2 regions of the Dehalobacter sp. DCA genome follow, and region 2 is predicted to be linked to the other one. Evidence: a T-box and tRNA genes for the amino acid it is inferred to sense, from the RefSeq annotation. Region 2 holds a T-box; the other holds one or more tRNA genes.
What was found. The T-box of region 2 lies ahead of ileS (isoleucine--tRNA ligase). A T-box ahead of a tRNA ligase gene usually reads a tRNA of that ligase, here a tRNA-Ile.
Positions count from the first base shown of each region.

Region 1: it encodes a tRNA-Ile, which carries the amino acid that the T-box ahead of ileS (isoleucine--tRNA ligase) is inferred to sense. The anticodon was not compared.

Region 1 covers NC_018866.1:2,082,318-2,090,443, forward strand. The annotation lists gene DHBDCA_RS15815 (transposase) at 42-353, opposite strand; gene DHBDCA_RS10055 (IS1182 family transposase) at 311-1,645, opposite strand; tRNA gene DHBDCA_RS10060 (tRNA-Gly) at 2,007-2,080, opposite strand; tRNA gene DHBDCA_RS10065 (tRNA-Ile) at 2,086-2,162, opposite strand; tRNA gene DHBDCA_RS10070 (tRNA-Asn) at 2,164-2,238, opposite strand; tRNA gene DHBDCA_RS10075 (tRNA-Ser) at 2,245-2,335, opposite strand; tRNA gene DHBDCA_RS10080 (tRNA-Leu) at 2,477-2,561, opposite strand; tRNA gene DHBDCA_RS10085 (tRNA-Thr) at 2,569-2,644, opposite strand; tRNA gene DHBDCA_RS10090 (tRNA-Arg) at 2,661-2,737, opposite strand; tRNA gene DHBDCA_RS10095 (tRNA-Gly) at 2,747-2,821, opposite strand; tRNA gene DHBDCA_RS10100 (tRNA-Lys) at 2,830-2,905, opposite strand; tRNA gene DHBDCA_RS10105 (tRNA-Lys) at 2,925-3,000, opposite strand; tRNA gene DHBDCA_RS10110 (tRNA-Gln) at 3,004-3,078, opposite strand; tRNA gene DHBDCA_RS10115 (tRNA-Asp) at 3,114-3,190, opposite strand; tRNA gene DHBDCA_RS10120 (tRNA-Val) at 3,356-3,431, opposite strand; tRNA gene DHBDCA_RS10125 (tRNA-Glu) at 3,475-3,550, opposite strand; gene DHBDCA_RS10130 (ribonuclease J) at 3,636-5,300, opposite strand; gene dapA (4-hydroxy-tetrahydrodipicolinate synthase) at 5,670-6,554, opposite strand; gene dapG (aspartate kinase) at 6,596-7,822, opposite strand; gene DHBDCA_RS10145 (aspartate-semialdehyde dehydrogenase) at 7,934-8,126, opposite strand, start outside.
Region 2 covers NC_018866.1:2,603,633-2,611,758, forward strand. The annotation lists gene lepA (translation elongation factor 4) at 1-592, opposite strand, end outside; gene murJ (murein biosynthesis integral membrane protein MurJ) at 715-2,274, opposite strand; gene DHBDCA_RS12585 (stage II sporulation protein P) at 2,330-3,175, opposite strand; gene DHBDCA_RS12590 (ISNCY family transposase) at 3,476-4,852, opposite strand; T-box leader at 5,008-5,276, shown strand; gene ileS (isoleucine--tRNA ligase) at 5,388-8,126, shown strand, end outside.

The DNA of each region.
Region 1 (8,126 bases), 520 kb from region 2:
CCCCTCACTTTTTATGGTGAATTTTTTTAAAATTTAGTTTCCTATCCAGTGATCAACGCCATTTTTCTCATATTATGAGCGATGCAATGTAATCCCCACTCAATTTTAACCTTTTCTAGCCCTTTTAACAGGAATCTTCGCATACCGTGATTCCCTTTAATGTCTCCAAAGACGCTTTCAACCTCGACCGGCCTCAAGCTCCTCATGCGCAAACCTTCTTCTGAACACAAATTCCTGCGGGCCTGTTCTTTATAGGCATTCAGTTTGCGATTGACATATATTCTTCTGTTAGCGTATGGATCGGATGACTTCACGCACTGGTTCCGATGAGGACACCGGAACAATTCAGGCATTCATAGATTCGGATCAAACTCCTATAGCCATTGTCACTTTTTTGGTGCCGCTCGTATAAGAAAATGAGTGTTCTCCCATAACCGCAGATATATTCATCATTTTCATGGTCATAGGTGAAGTTCTGTGGTTTCGTTATGTCTTCTTTCCATTTCTTACTGGCTTCTTTGTGGAAGGTATTATATTTGACATAAGACACAAGCTTTTTCTCCTGCAGATAGTCGTAATTTTCTTCGCTGCCATAGCCGGCATCGGCAATAATATTCTTTGGTAATTCCCCATGCAGGAGCGTTTTTAATTCTTCCAGGTGATCCTTCATACAGCTGGTATCGCCCGGTCTCTGATGAACACTGTAACCGACCACAAACTGGTTCTCCGTCCCGATCTGGACATTGTAACCTGGCTTTAACTGACCGTTTTTCATATGGTCTTCTTTCATTCGCATAAAGGTGGCATCGTGATCTGTCTTGGAGTAACTGTTTCTTTCTTCCAGGATCAGTTCTTGCTGTTCATATTTCTGCATTCTTGGCAGATAATCTTTCGTAAGGGTGTTTCTTGTTTTCTTTAACTTTTTGGTTTCAGCATCTACTGTCTCTTCTTCCGATTTCTTAGCCAGTCTCTCGTCAATTTTCCTTACGGCTTCTTCAATAGCCTCTGAGTCAATGGGCTTGCCATTGCCTAGCTCTTCTAAATCACTGTCGCCGTATTCCGCATTTTCTTCTTCATTGATCTGATCGATTTCTTTAAATAATTCCCGGCATTTCTCCCTTAACGCTTCTTTATAGCGCTTCGTGGATTTGCCCCATACCCAACTGTATTTATTGGCATTGGCCTCAATTTTTGTCCCGTCTAAAAAATAATTTTCCAGCTTGATGTATTTTTCTTTGACTAAGAGTTCAATAACTTCAGCAAATACTTCTAGAATAACCTCTTTCATCCGTTCACTCCGGAAGCGGTTAACTGACATGAAATCCGGCTGATTGCCGCCGCACAGCCACATATACATAATATTTTCACGGGCCGCTTTTGCTATCCGGCGGCATGAAAAAACCCTGTCCGTATACGCATAAACCAATAACTTGGTCATCATGACAGGGTGAAAGCTGGAACGGCCGCCTCCAGGATATTTGGCAAACAAGGGTTCGAGATTCATGCGATCGATAGCACGATTCACAACTCGGACGACATGGTTTTGAGGAATCAGGCTGTCGATGCTTAACGGCAGTGTTTGTTGTTCCTGCACATAAGGTTTAAATACTTTCTTGGTATGTACTTTCTGCCCTTTCTTAGACATTCAAATACCTCCAAATATGGCAATATTTATATCCATAGACATTATACCACATTCACGTCAAAAATATCTCCCTATATCTGCTGATTTCTTCAAATATTGCAGACTTGCACAGATTCACAAGCGGACGTTAGTGGCAGCAGCGTTAAAAAACAGAAATCCGCAGCGTTAAAACATGCCAACGGTTAACTTGCAGTAAACAGCGGGGTTTTGGCATGTTAGCGAGGGTTTCTGTTTTTAGCTGCGAGAACGGGGGAGCGGTGGACTGTGCGAGTCTGCACTACCCCAAAAAGAAAAGACGCCATTTTTTTAAATTGACGTCTTTCGCTTGGGGCTAAGTTGTGATACAGCCCCTTATTTTCTTTGGAGCGGGTGATGGGAATCGAACCCACGTAACCAGCTTGGAAGGCTGGCACTCTACCATTGAGTTACACCCGCATGTTTGGTAGCAGGGGGGGGATTTGAACCCTCGGATGAGCGGGTATGAACCGCTTGCCTTAGACCACTTGGCTACCCTGCCATGGCTCCCCGAGCTGGATTCGAACCAGCAACCTATCGGTTAACAGCCGATTGCTCTACCGTTGAGCTATCGAGGAATATGCTGGCGGAGAAGGAGGGATTTGAACCCTCGCAGCAGTTACCCACTCTAACGGTTTAGCAAACCGTCCTCTTCAGCCACTTGAGTACTTCTCCGTAAACTACTGATTGGTGCGGAAGGCGGGACTTGCGCCGCGTGCTTTCAGCACGCTATCACGCCGGGCCTAAAAATGCTTCCATAGGTCGCATTTTCTTTACGGCCGTTCAAGGCCCTTCTTCCGATGAAAGCTTCATAATTGGTGCGGAAGGCGGGACTTGAACCCGCACGGTGTTAACCACACGCCCCTCAAACGTGCGCGTCTGCCAATTCCGCCACTCCCGCATAAAACTGGAGCCGTTAACCGGGATTGAACCGGTGACCTTATCCTTACCAAGGATACGCTCTACCTACTGAGCTATAACGGCGAATGCCTTTGAAAGATGGTGCGCTCGGAGGGATTCGAACCCCCGGCCTTCTGATTCGTAGTCAGACGCTCTATCCAGCTGAGCTACGAGCGCATATTTTTTTGGAGCGGGTGACGAGATTCGAACTCGCGACTTTCACCTTGGCAAGGTGACACTCTACCACTGAGTTACACCCGCATGATAGATGGTGAGCCATCCGCGACTCGAACGCGGGACACCCTGATTAAAAGTCAGATGCTCTACCGACTGAGCTAATGGCTCGGAAATAATATTGATTTGATGGTGGGCCATCAGGGGCTCGAACCCTGGACACCCTGATTAAGAGTCAGGTGCTCTACCAGCTGAGCTAATGACCCGTCTGGCTGGGGTGGCTGGATTTGAACCAACGAATGCCAGAGTCAAAGTCTGGTGCCTTACCGCTTGGCGACACCCCATCGGTTTCAGGATGAATTCAGAACCTGATGAATAATGGCGACCCCGATCGGATTTGAACCGACGATCTCCTGCGTGACAGGCAGGCGCTTTAAACCACTAAGCTACGGGGCCAATTCGATATTCGAGGCACGACGTTCGATATTCGATATTCGATATTCGAACCTTCGTATTCCTCTGCAGTAAGTTTCCCGATGTTCAGTTCGTACCTTCCGCTCTTCAAGCAATATCTTAATATGCTTTTTCGAACTTCGCGCCTCGAACTTCGAACTTCGAGTTTGGTGGGCGATGACAGGATCGAACTGCCGACATCCTGCTTGTAAGGCAGGCGCTCTCCCAGCTGAGCTAATCGCCCTTATCTGATGTTCGGGGAAAAACCACGAACGTCGGATTTTAAATGGTGACCCGTACGGGATTCGAACCCGTGTTACCGCCGTGAAAGGGCGGTGTCTTAGGCCGCTTGACCAACGGGCCAAAATTGCGAGAACATTTGATAGTATAGCTAAATGCGAAAACATTGTCAACCCGTTTAGGAAAAAAATGTTCGAACTTGTTGAACTTATTTCACTTCCTGAATAATTGGCAGGATGACCGGTTTTCTTTTCGTTTTTTCGTACAGATGCTTGCCTAGAACGTCTTTAATCTGATTTTTGAGTGTGACCCATTCAATAATACCGTTCTCGAGGCAGCGTTCGGTGGTCTGTCTGATTTTCTCTTTGGCCTCATCCAGCATCGTCTCGGATTCTCTGACATAGACGAATCCCCTGGTCACAATATCAGGCCCGGCAACAATTTCATTGGTGGAACGGCTCAGCGCAATGACTACGATTAGAATACCGTCCTGAGACAGCTGTTTGCGGTCGCGCAGCACAATATTGCCGACGTCCCCTACGCCAAGTCCGTCCACTAAAATTCTGCCGGATGGCACTTTTCCAGCGATACCTGCTCCATTTCTGGTGAACTCAATGACACTTCCATTTTCGGCAATAAAAATATTTTTGTGCGGAATGCCAAGCTGTTCGGCAATCTGACCATGCTTGATCAGCATGCGGTACTCACCGTGCACAGGCACAAAATACTGCGGTCTTACCATATTCAGCATCATCTTTAATTCTTCCTGACTGCCATGACCGGAAACATGGACGCCTGATGCTTGTTCGTGGATCACATTGGCGCCGAGTTTAAACAACTGATCGATGGTCCGGGCCACCGATTTTTCATTTCCCGGAATCGGACTCGCCGAAATAATCACCGTATCACCGGGCAGGATTTCGACCTGTTTATGATCGCTAGAGGCCATACGAGAAAGTGCCGACATCGGTTCTCCCTGGCTCCCTGTTGTAATAATGCAGACCTGATTCGGCGGCAGCTGGAGAACCTCTTCTACATCGACCAGCGTTCCTTCTGGAATGATCAGATATCCGTATTCAGCAGCGATTGAGGCGTAATTCTGCATGCTCCTGCCGACAATGGCAACCTTCCTGTTCGTTTTGAAAGCAGCGGTGATGACCTGCTGCACGCGATGGATATTCGAAGCAAAGCTGGCTAAAATGATCCTTTCCTTGGCGGTGCGGAATACATCGTCAAACATCTGTCCGACCACTCTCTCCGACATCGTAAAGCCAGGTCTTTCTACATTCGTGCTGTCAGACATTAAGCAGAGTACACCTTTTTCACCCAATTCGGAGAATTTATAAATATCTAGGATCTCCGAGGTAACGGGGGTATGATCCAGTTTAAAATCTCCGGTATGGACGATCACACCGAGGGGTGTATGGATAGCCAGACTCACAGAATCAGGTATGCTGTGGTTGACCCGGATAAAATCAATTTTAAAAACGCCAAGCTTGATACTCTCTCCAGGATTGACGACAGTCGATTTAAACCGGTTGACATTGCACTCCTTTAATTTGGCCTGGATCAGTCCCAAGGTAAGTTTCGGCGCAAATACAGGCGCGTCTATGTCCTTCAGAAGATATGGGAATGTGCCGATATGATCTTCATGACCATGGGTCACCATAATCCCGAGCAGCATGTCCTTGTTTTCGATGACATAGGAATAGTCAGGGATGACCAGATCAATTCCGGGCATGTCATCTTCAGGAAAAGCCATACCGGCATCAATCATGATCATCTGGTTGTCATACTTTACCAGCGTCATGTTTTTTCCGATCTCACCCAACCCGCCTAAAGGGATAATTTGCAGTTTGTGTTCTTTTGGCAAAGGCAATACCTCCATTGATTTATATATTTAACTTTATTAATTTCAATTGTAATCCTATTAATTTGTAAACCTAGAGAATACAATAAGATACCCCGAAGTACCTGAGCAGGATAAAAAAGACTAAAACAAAAAAACACAAACAAAAATAGAAACAGGTAAAAATACCTCTTGGTTTCTTTGATTCCGTTATTCGGTTAGCCGTACAACACATTAGATTTATTATAGTACTTGAATATCAGATATGCAAGCTGGGTGAACCGCTTCCAACATTATTGTTCCCCATTCGCGAATAAAACTAAAACTTCGGCATTGCCAAAGTTTTAAATCATTTATTAATTTTTTGATTTTATCCGAAAGCAAATTCTGAGATTAGACCTCTTCAGGCAGATTCCGAATATTCGTGAGCAATTCTTTTAAGAAAGCTTGTTCCGTCTGGGTCGGGCCAACAATGGGCAACCGGTAGCCTCCGGCTTTGATGCCGACTTCATTCAGTAGATACTTCACCGGCACTGGATTTGTTGCCACGAACATCCCTTTAAAGATCGGGAACAACAGCAGATGCCATTTTAAAGCTTTCTCCATATCGCCGGCCTTAAACGCAGCAACCATTTTTTGCATCTGGGTACCGATCAGATGAGAAGCGACACTTACGATCCCTGCCCCGCCTAAAGACAGCATCGGCACGGTCAATGAATCATCGCCCGAATAAATCTCAAAGGTCGAAGGTAGTTCCTTTTTCAGTTCACTGACCTGGTCCATTGATCCTGCTGCTTCTTTAATGCAGACAATATTTGAGATTTCAGCTAGTTTGGCGACTGTAGAAGGAAGAAGATTGATGACTGTCCTTCCTGGTATGTTATAAAGCATCACAGGCCGGTCTGTGGCCGCTGCGATGGCTTTAAAATGCTCATAAAGACCTTCCTGGGAAGGTTTGCTGTAATACGGAACCACTGCCATAATGCCATCGAGCTGGTTTGAGACTTTTTCGGCAAGTTCAATGCTTTCACGGGTCGAATAGGTACCCACGCCCGCAATGACTTTGCACGTATCCCCAACCGCTTCTTTCACTGTTGTAAAAAGCTTAAGCTTTTCTTCACCGGTCAGATTAGGGCTCTCACCGGTTGTTCCGGCTACGACGATCCCTTCTGTGCCGTTTTCAGCCAAATATCTGGCCAGCACTGCGGCTGCAGGATAATCGATCTCCAGCTTATCGTTAAATGGTGTCACCATAGCTGTTAAAACGCTGCCAAACATTTCTCTTTCCTCCATAAACTATTTTATGCACTGCCTGGCTGTCAAATACCAAGCTCAAACTTTTTGTGCAAAGACTGAACAGCCGGAACCATATGTTCCTTTCTGACAAGCACCCAGATCGTGGTATGGGAGTCAGCGGACTGAAGAATCTCAATGCCGCTCTCAGCAAGTGCTTCTGCCATATTGGCCATGACACCGGGTACATCGGCAATTCCCCCGCCGACAAGCGCAATCTTGGCGCATCCTGGTGCGGATTCAGGGTTAAAGCCCAGATTCTTTAAAATATTGACGGCTTTCTTTGCCAGCTCATCACGAACTGTATACAGGACAGTTTCTGGCTGAACGCTGATGAAATCGACACTAATATCGGCTAAAGCCATCCCTTTGAATATTTTGGTGATCGCTTTGGGTTTATTTTCTTCTTCTTGAATGTGGATCTTGATCTGGGTGACATTCGGGGTATGTGCAATCCCTGTAATAATCCTGTCGCCGATCATGTCCGAGCCCTCCGCAAGGTCGGGCTGAACATTGGTGACCAGCGTTCCAGGAGCATCGGAAAACGTACATTTTACCCGTAGTGGGATATTCTTTTGCATCGCGATTTCCACGGCACGCGGATGGATGACTTTAGCTCCCTGATGCGCCAGATGGCAGATATCATTATAGGTGATCACGTCAAGAATTTTGGCATCCTGGACGATCCGGGGGTCTGCGGTCATAATACCTTCGACGTCCGTATAAATATCGATTGCTTCAGCATTTAGTGCGACGCCAATCGAACAGGCCGTCGTATCGCTTCCGCCTCTGCCCAGGGTTGTAATTTGTCCGTTTTCGGTCATGCCCTGGAAGCCCGTAATGACGACAACCTTGCCTTCTTTCAGCTGCTCCAGGATATTTTCCGGTTCGATTCTGACAATTCTTGCATCGCCAAAACTGCTGTTGGTGATAATGCCGGCCTGTCCACCCGTTAAAAGAACAGCTTCCAACCCGAGACCCTGCAGCGTGCTAACCATAATGCTGCCGGAAATGATTTCCCCGCAACTTAAGAGTAAATCCATTTCTCTTTTGGGCACTTCGGAATAAATGCTTGAAACCATCTTAATCAGCGTATCGGTCGCATAGGGATCTCCCGAACGCCCGATTGCAGAAACAACAACCACAGGCGAAAACCCTTGATTAATAGCCTCGGAAACCTTAGCAGCGACCTGCGCTCTTCTTTCCGGATTGGCCAGGGAAGTTCCGCCAAATTTTTGAACCAATATACGCAAGGTAATTTCTCCTTCCTCCAATTTTCTTAACTTGTCTTGAATTTTGCTTTCCTTATTATTATAACGTCTATGTTTTCTTATCTTTTAATCTTATCCGTTATTTTCTATCTATTATAACAGCAATTCTGCAATCTGGACTGCATTTGTCGCTGCACCTTTGCGAATCTGATCACCTGCGATCCAGAGATTAATCCCCTGATCAATGGTATGATCTTCCCGGATTCTTCCGACCAGAACTTCATCCCTGTTCGAGCTGTCGAGCGGCATCGGATAAATATCTTTCGCCGAATCGTCTTTTAAGATT
Region 2 (8,126 bases):
ATGATTTTAAAGGTTCTTCATCATCGCCCTTAGGCGGAGGAATCCTCTTGACAATGGCTTCCAGGATCTCTTCGACCCCAGCCCCCATTTTGGCCGATGCGAGGATCGCCTCACTCGCGTCAATCCCAATCACATCTTCAATCTCCTGTTTGACTCTGTCAGGTTCTGCGCTTGGCAGATCTATTTTATTAATAACCGGAATGATCTCCAGGTCATTTTCCAAAGCAAGATAGACATTGGCAAGAGTCTGGGCCTCAATTCCCTGGGCCGCATCGACCACCAGCAAAGCCCCTTCGCAGGCAGCCAGACTCCGGGAAACTTCGTAAGAAAAGTCAACATGTCCGGGAGTATCGATCAGATTCAGCTCATAGACCTCTCCGTCTTTTGCCTTGTAGCGCAAACGGACTGCCTGCAGTTTGATGGTAATACCACGCTCCCGTTCCAAATCCATGGAGTCGAGAACCTGCTCCTTGAGTTCCCGGGTGGACATGGTTCCGGTATACTCAATCAGCCGATCGGCAAGAGTAGATTTGCCGTGATCGATATGGGCAATGATCGAAAAATTTCTGATTTTAGATGAAGCATTTGCCATGGATTTTCTTCTCTCCCCGAATATAATACCAGCACATCATTATACCAAACTACCGCCTTGAAAAGCAAGGCGGCTCCGGAATTCCGGGGGACAGGGGGAGTCCTTTTGTTCCCTTGTCCTCCTTATTTGCGTCGTTTGATCAGCATCTCGATGGCCATTTGGTACTCTTCCATCTTCAGCAGACGGGCAACAATAAAAAACACAAGCATGCCTACGAGTGCTCCACTGATTAAAACAATCGTCGAGCCCATTTTGCCAATTCCGACCCAAATGGTCAGCAGATTCGCCCAAATCATGACGACAGCTGCCATAGCCAAAGCGGCTGCCAGTGTTTTACTAAACACGGCTGCGATTCTGCGCCCGTCAATTTTGCCAAGCTTGCGGCGCAGTACGATAAACAGCAAGAGCATTTGCATAATGGCTCCGAGAGTTACAGCCAGGGCCAAGCCGCCGCAAGCCAAAGGACCGACTAAAATGTACATCCAGATTATGCTGACAGCCATGGCGACGAGACCAAGAATAACCGGAATCCAGGTGTTCTGCATTGCATAAAAAGCACGCGGCAGAATCTGAATAATAGCCTGAGCGGTAATCCCCAGCGAAAAATACAGCAGCGGCACAGCCATGATATCCGTATCCCCCGCACTGAATTCACCATGCTGGAACAGAACCCGGATCAAAGGAAAGCGCAGAACGACCATCCCAATCGATATCGGAACCGTAATAAAGATAATCAGCCGAATTGCACTCGAGATCGTCTCGAGAAAATCTTTGGCCTTTTTCAGAGCAGCCTGCTCTGTTAAGGTCGGAAAAACAGCGACACCGATGGCCAGCGCGAAGATGCCGACCGGGACTTGGAAAAGACGGTAAGAGTACCAGACCGCAGTCAAGCTTCCCGGATCAAGCGCAGAACCGAGGTTGGAATTCACAATGACCTGAAATTGATTCAAGGTGTACATGATAATCATCGGGACAGCCAAGACCATGATCTTCCGGACCCCGGGATGTTTCAGATCGATCATTGGATAATAGCGGAAGCCAACTCTGCGCAGGGAAGGAACCTGGACAAGAAAATTTACCGCAGCGCCGATCACGACCCCAAACGCAAAACCGGAGATACTCCGGGCTTCACCGGAATTAGCAAAAAGCGCCCCAAATAGGATGACACTGGCATTATAAAGAACCGTCCCCAGCGCGGATGGCCAAAATATTTTGTATGAGTTCAGGATGCCCATCGTAATCCCGCTCAAAGCCAGAATGACCGGCTGCAGCAGCAGGATACGGGTAAGATAGATGGTAAGTTCCTTATTCGCCGGACTAAATCCGGGCACCTGCAGCTCAATAAACTTCGGAGTCAGCAGCATGCCCGCGATAACCAGGATACAGAGCAGCAGAAATGTCGCATTGGTTACCGAGCTCACGACTTTCCATCCTTCTTTTTCCCTGCCTTTGGCAATATATTCGGACAGGACAGGGATAAAGGCAGCGCTTAAGACGCCTCCGACCAACAGCCAGTAAAGCAGGTCCGGAAGGATAAAGGCCGTATTATACGCGTCAGTAGCTGCCGTTTTTCCGAACAGTCCGGCCATCAGGGACTCCCTGACAAAACCGAGAAGCCTGGAAACAAGGTTGGCAGCCATCATGAAGCCTGCCGCTTTCATCATTTTTTGATTGTTTGTCATAATGATGCTGAAGGACCTTTCTATATACAAAGAAATGCACTTACTGCAAATTATATCATTTACCGAGATATTCCTTCAATACTTCGGCTATGGGTCCGGCTGCAGCCTGTGCTTCCTCCAACGTGTTTAGCTGACTGCCAATTTCCAGCAGGATGGCTCCGTCCGTGAGATACTGGTTATAGCGTGCTTCTGAGGCATAGCGGATTTTTGGGAAAAACAGTCCCGGGTATTTTTTCTCCGCAATCTTAATAATTTCACGCGCAATTGCATCGTTCTTTTCCCAGTTTTGATTTTTCTGACCGATCACAATCATGACTCTGGCACACTCCTGTCCGTTAATCTTTGCAGTATCTTTGCCCACCTGGGAAGGAAGTCCGTCCCGGTGAAGATCGATCAGCAAACGGGTTGTTGGGTTTTTCTCGAGCATTTTTTTTGCTGCGAGATAGGAATGATTGTAGGCCTGGATATAGACCGCATCATTAACCTCCTCGGAATGTGCCGTATTGATCCCTGCCTGGTTCAATTTTTCAGTCAATAGCTGTCCAATCTCCACAATATCTCCGTTTTCACCTCCAGCTGACCGGTCTGCACCGCCATCTCCCAAATAGGACTCTGCACTGTGGGTGTGATAGATGCCTACCAGGACATCCTGCGCACTTTTAACCGGTTCAGGATCATGATAAAACGGATTATCGAGGGGTTCGAGCAGCGGTCCCTCCATTTCAGGATCATTGGGATAATAGGCCCATCCCAGCCAGGTTGGCCCTTCGGAAGGAGGTGCATAGAAACTTAAAAAATACGTCCGAGCGTCGGATATGTTGACTCCGGTCAGCAAATACATTCCGATCCCTGTAGCAGCATTCCGTGTATCACTGATATAGGTTCGTTGTGGATAAGACATCCCCGGGGCGCCTTCCAGAAGTATAAGCTCAAACGGAAAACTTTTTTCAGACAATATTTTTATGGTATACTGAAAACTATCGTTGGAAATGCAAAAGTAAACAGAAAATACAAGCAGCGCCAAGAGTAGTATGACCCCAACAGCTTTCAGACGGGTATTCCAAAAAAACAGGATAATCTCCTCCTTTCCATAATTAGGAATATGAAGGACAAACCTGTCTTAGAACATTGAAATATCCTTAATATTTTACACCTGCATTAACGCTGAATTTATACAGTGCAGAATTTTTAAGATGTACTGTCAATAGTCTGCGATAATGTCACCCTGATAGGGTGATAACTGTGCAGCAGAAATGTCATCCCTAAGTTTCTTGGAATAGAAAATTTCGGTATAGCCAAACCAAGGGGAATTAGTTTTGTTTTTAGGTTTAATTAAAGTCTCAGAAGGTAGGCAATTAGTAGAGTTGTCCGGCTGAGAGATATGTATTATACTTTCCTTAGGCTGAGTATTAAGCGGTTCTGGTTTAATCACAAGGCCCTTGAAAAGAACCTGCATTCCGATATGTTTACTGGTTGCTACAGTAATCGTGTCATGAGGGGATGCAGGGATTTCTTTATTATCCTTAGAAATTGGCAACCGGTATTTCTGACCTCTATAAGAAAAGGAAAGGCCTGAATCAAGCTTTCTTGTTTCATGTATAGCAAAGGTTAACTGAAATGCAGCCAAATCCTGTTTGGGCAAATAGGCCTTTTCCATGCTGGCAGCCTGGACGGAGAATTTGCGGTTGTAATAGGGAATATATTGCCTCAGGAATTCATTAGCCTGTTCAATTGAATTAATGCCTTTACGCTTCATATCTTTAGGCAAACGATCCTGCAAAGTTTCCCAGAGCCTTTCAATCCCCCCTTTAGCTTGTGCAGACTTGGCAATGATAAGTAGAATTTTGGTTTCTCTGAGAGCTCTTGCGAAGTGGGGTTGACGCTCGACTTTACCAGTTAGTTCTTCATCTAGTGTCAGTTTCTTTTTTGTTTTACTGTCATAAGCAAAGACTGTTCTACCATCGGTGTAAATTTCCCTTGGCAAATGGCCGTCTTGATTCATCTGAAACATCAACTCACAATACCCTTCAAAGGTTTCTTCCTTTTCGAAATGAAGAGCTAGAATACGACCTGTGGCATCATCTACAGCACCATGAAGGTGCAGGTAGGAGTCATTGCCCAGCCAATCATAACTGGAAGCATCCATCTGAACGAGTTCTCCTTCACGTTTACGGGCATTTCTTGACCGATGTTTCTTCGGTCTTCGTTTGGCCTTTGGGGATCGAATACCACTGGCTTTTAGATGTCTTGAAACAGTGCTGACAGAGACAAATATCCCCTTGTCTTCAGCGAGAACATCGGTAGCATGGCAAAAGTTATAGTTGATCAATTCCTTTTCGTAAATCTCAATGATGTTCAAGGCTAACTTTGGATCTAAGGCATTAGCAGGCTTACGTCCTCTGTTTTTATGCAGAATGCTCATGACCCCATTGGCGGTGGCCTCCACTTTCAACCGCTGTACTTGTCTGACGCTGAGATTTAGAAGCCCTGCTGCTTGTTTGTTTAATAAATGGCCTGCCAATAATTCTTCGATAATGGTTACTTTTCTTGCTTCTTGCTTGCTCATTTCTAATTTCATTCTCCCATTATATCTGTTTTGTGAGGGGATGACATTTTCCTTGAAGAATTATACTATGACATTATCGCAGATCAACAACAGAATTTTTAAGATGTACTTGGCATTTTTGCATGAGATGTCATATAATAGATATAATTTGAAGACAATTTAAGTATCAAACAGCAAGGAATGGGACAGTAGCTTAAAAGGAAGTCCACAGAAAGCAATCGAATGCTGAGAGATTGCGTCCGACTTTCAAGTGAAAATCACCCGGGAGCTGAACTTCAGAAATATGTACCTTGTCACTGTCAAGTGATCAATTAACAGGGTTCCAGTAAGAAGTTTCGCCTGCCCTGCGTTAACGGGTAAGAGTGATGTGTTTGACGTAATTTCATGTACCTCAGACATATAATCAGGGTGGTACCGCGGTTTAGTCGTCCCTAAGTTATTTATACTTAGGGATTTTTACTTTTTTCATATGATAACTTGAGGGTTGACGAGGAATTAGTTGACGAGGAACTAACAGTCATTAATGAATTGATAAAGGAGAATCTCTATGAAAAAATTTAAATCTTTAGCTGAAAACCCCGTTGCTGGACGGGAAAAACAAATATCAGATTACTGGGATTCGATTGATATTCTGCAGAAGACAATCGAAAACCGCGAAGGCGCGGAACCGTTCGTGTTTTATGAGGGTCCGCCTACAGCCAACGGCAAGCCGGGTATTCACCATGTCATGGCGAGAACCCTGAAGGATTCCGTCTGCCGGTATCAGAACATGAAAGGTTTTCAGGTCAAACGGAAGGCCGGATGGGATACGCACGGACTGCCGGTGGAAATCGAAGTTGAAAAACAGCTGAATCTTTCCGACAAACAAGGTATAGAAGCGTATGGGATCGCCCAGTTCAATGAAAAATGCCGCGACTCTGTGTTTACGTATGAAAAACAGTGGCGCGAGATGACGATCCGGATGGGTTATTCGATTGATCTGGATCATCCTTATATTACCCTGGATAACAATTATATTGAAAGCGTCTGGTGGATTCTGGACAAATTCTTCAAAGAAGGCTACATGTACGAAGGTCACAAGATTCTTCCGTACTGTTCCAGATGCGGAACCGGACTTGCTTCCCATGAAGTCGCGCTGGGCTATAAAGAAATCAAAACAAATACCGTCATCGCCAAATTTAAGCGCAAAGGAGTTGACGAGTATTTCCTGGCCTGGACGACCACACCATGGACCCTGCCCTCCAATGCGGCACTCACAGTCAGCCCGGCTGAGACCTACGTCAAAGTCCGCAGCAATGATGAGATTTATTATTTATCAAAGACGCTCGCACCGAAAGTACTCGGCGACGATTATGAAGTCCTGCAGGAATTAAAAGGCACTGAGCTTGAATATATGGAGTATGAGCAGCTGATGCCGTTCTTAACCACCGACAAAAAAGCTTTTTTTGTGACGACTGCCGATTATGTCACGACAGAGGACGGTACCGGGATCGTCCATACCGCACCCGCTTTTGGTGAAGACGATTATAACACCGGAAAGCGCTACAACCTGCCGGTTTTTCAACCGGTGGACGAATCGGGCAAATTTATCGCAACGCCTTGGAAGGATAGCTTTGTGATGGATGCCGACCTGGATATCATCAAGTGGCTGCATGCCGAGGGCAAACTGTTTAAAAAGGAAAAAATGGAGCATAATTACCCGCACTGCTGGCGCTGTCAGACCCCTCTGCTGTACTACGCCAAACCAAGCTGGTACATTGCGATGACCAAACTAAAAGATCAGCTTGTCGCAAATAACAAAACAGTCGAATGGTATCCCGACTTTGTCGGTGAAAAACGTTTTGGCAACTGGCTTGAAAATGTTAATGACTGGGCATTGTCCCGTAACCGCTACTGGGGGACTCCTTTAAATATCTGGCGTTGCGGATGCGGCCATACCGCTTCAGTCGGCTCCCGCAAAGAACTTGTGGAAAAAGCAATCGAAAAGATTGATGAAACCATTGAACTGCACCGACCTTACGTCGATGATGTTCATATCCGCTGTGAGAAGTGCGGCAAACCGATGGCCCGGGTCAGTGAAGTGATCGACTGCTGGTTTGACAGCGGCGCGATGCCTTATGCTCAGCATCATTATCCGTTTGAAAACAAAGAGAACTTCCATGAACTGTTCCCGGCTGATTTTATCTGTGAAGGGATCGATCAGACCCGCGGCTGGTTCTACTCCCTGCTCGCGATCTCGACCTTTGTGATGGGCCGTTCCCCGTATAAGCGGGTCCTGGTCAATGATTTGGTTTTAGATAAGCAGGGACAGAAAATGTCCAAATCCAAAGGCAACACGGTAGACCCGTTTGAACTGTTTGACCAGTACGGCGCCGACACGCTCAGATGGTATTTGCTTTATGTGTCTCCGGCCTGGACACCTAAACGCTTTGACATCGAAGGCCTTAAGGAAGTCCAGAGCAAGTTCTTCGGGACACTCCGCAACGTCTATACCTTTTTTGCGCTCTATGCGAATACCGATGAGGTCGACCCGAGAGATTTCTTTATCGAATACAAAAAGCGGCCGGAGCTCGACAGGTGGGTCCTCTCCAAATATCACGCCCTGCTCGATGACGTTGAAACCAATCTCGCTGTCTATGATCTGACTAAAGCGGTCCGAAAAATACAGGAATTTGTCAGCGAGGACCTCTCCAACTGGTATATCCGGCGCTCCCGCCGCAGATTCTGGGATCCCGGCCTGTCGGACGACAAGAAGGCCGTCTATAACACCACGTATGAAATCCTGGTCGGCATTGCCAAAATCTCAGCACCGTTCGCACCTTATCTGGCGGAAGAAATCTACCGTAACCTGACCGGTGAGACTTCGGTCCACCTGGCAGATTATCCGGAATATGTCTCGACTATGATCGATGAGAACGTCGAAAACAGAATGGATTTGGTCAGGAATTTAGTCACCCTCGGCAGATCTGCCCGGGAACAGGTCAGGATCAAAGTCCGTCAGCCGATCCAGCAAATCCTAGTTGACGGGAAATATGAAGTCCTGATCGCCGATTTAATTCCACTGATTCAGGAAGAGCTCAATGTAAAGGAAGTTATTTTTGCGAATAACTTAAGCGATTTCATGAATTTCATTCTGAAGCCTAACTTCAAAACTGCCGGACCCGTCTTCGGCTCGAAAATCAAACTCCTTGGCAAAGCACTGGAAAGCCTGGAGGCTTCAACGGCTGCGGCTGCCCTGGAGGCTGGAGAATCGTTCTCAGTGGATGTGGATGGAGAACAGCTAGAT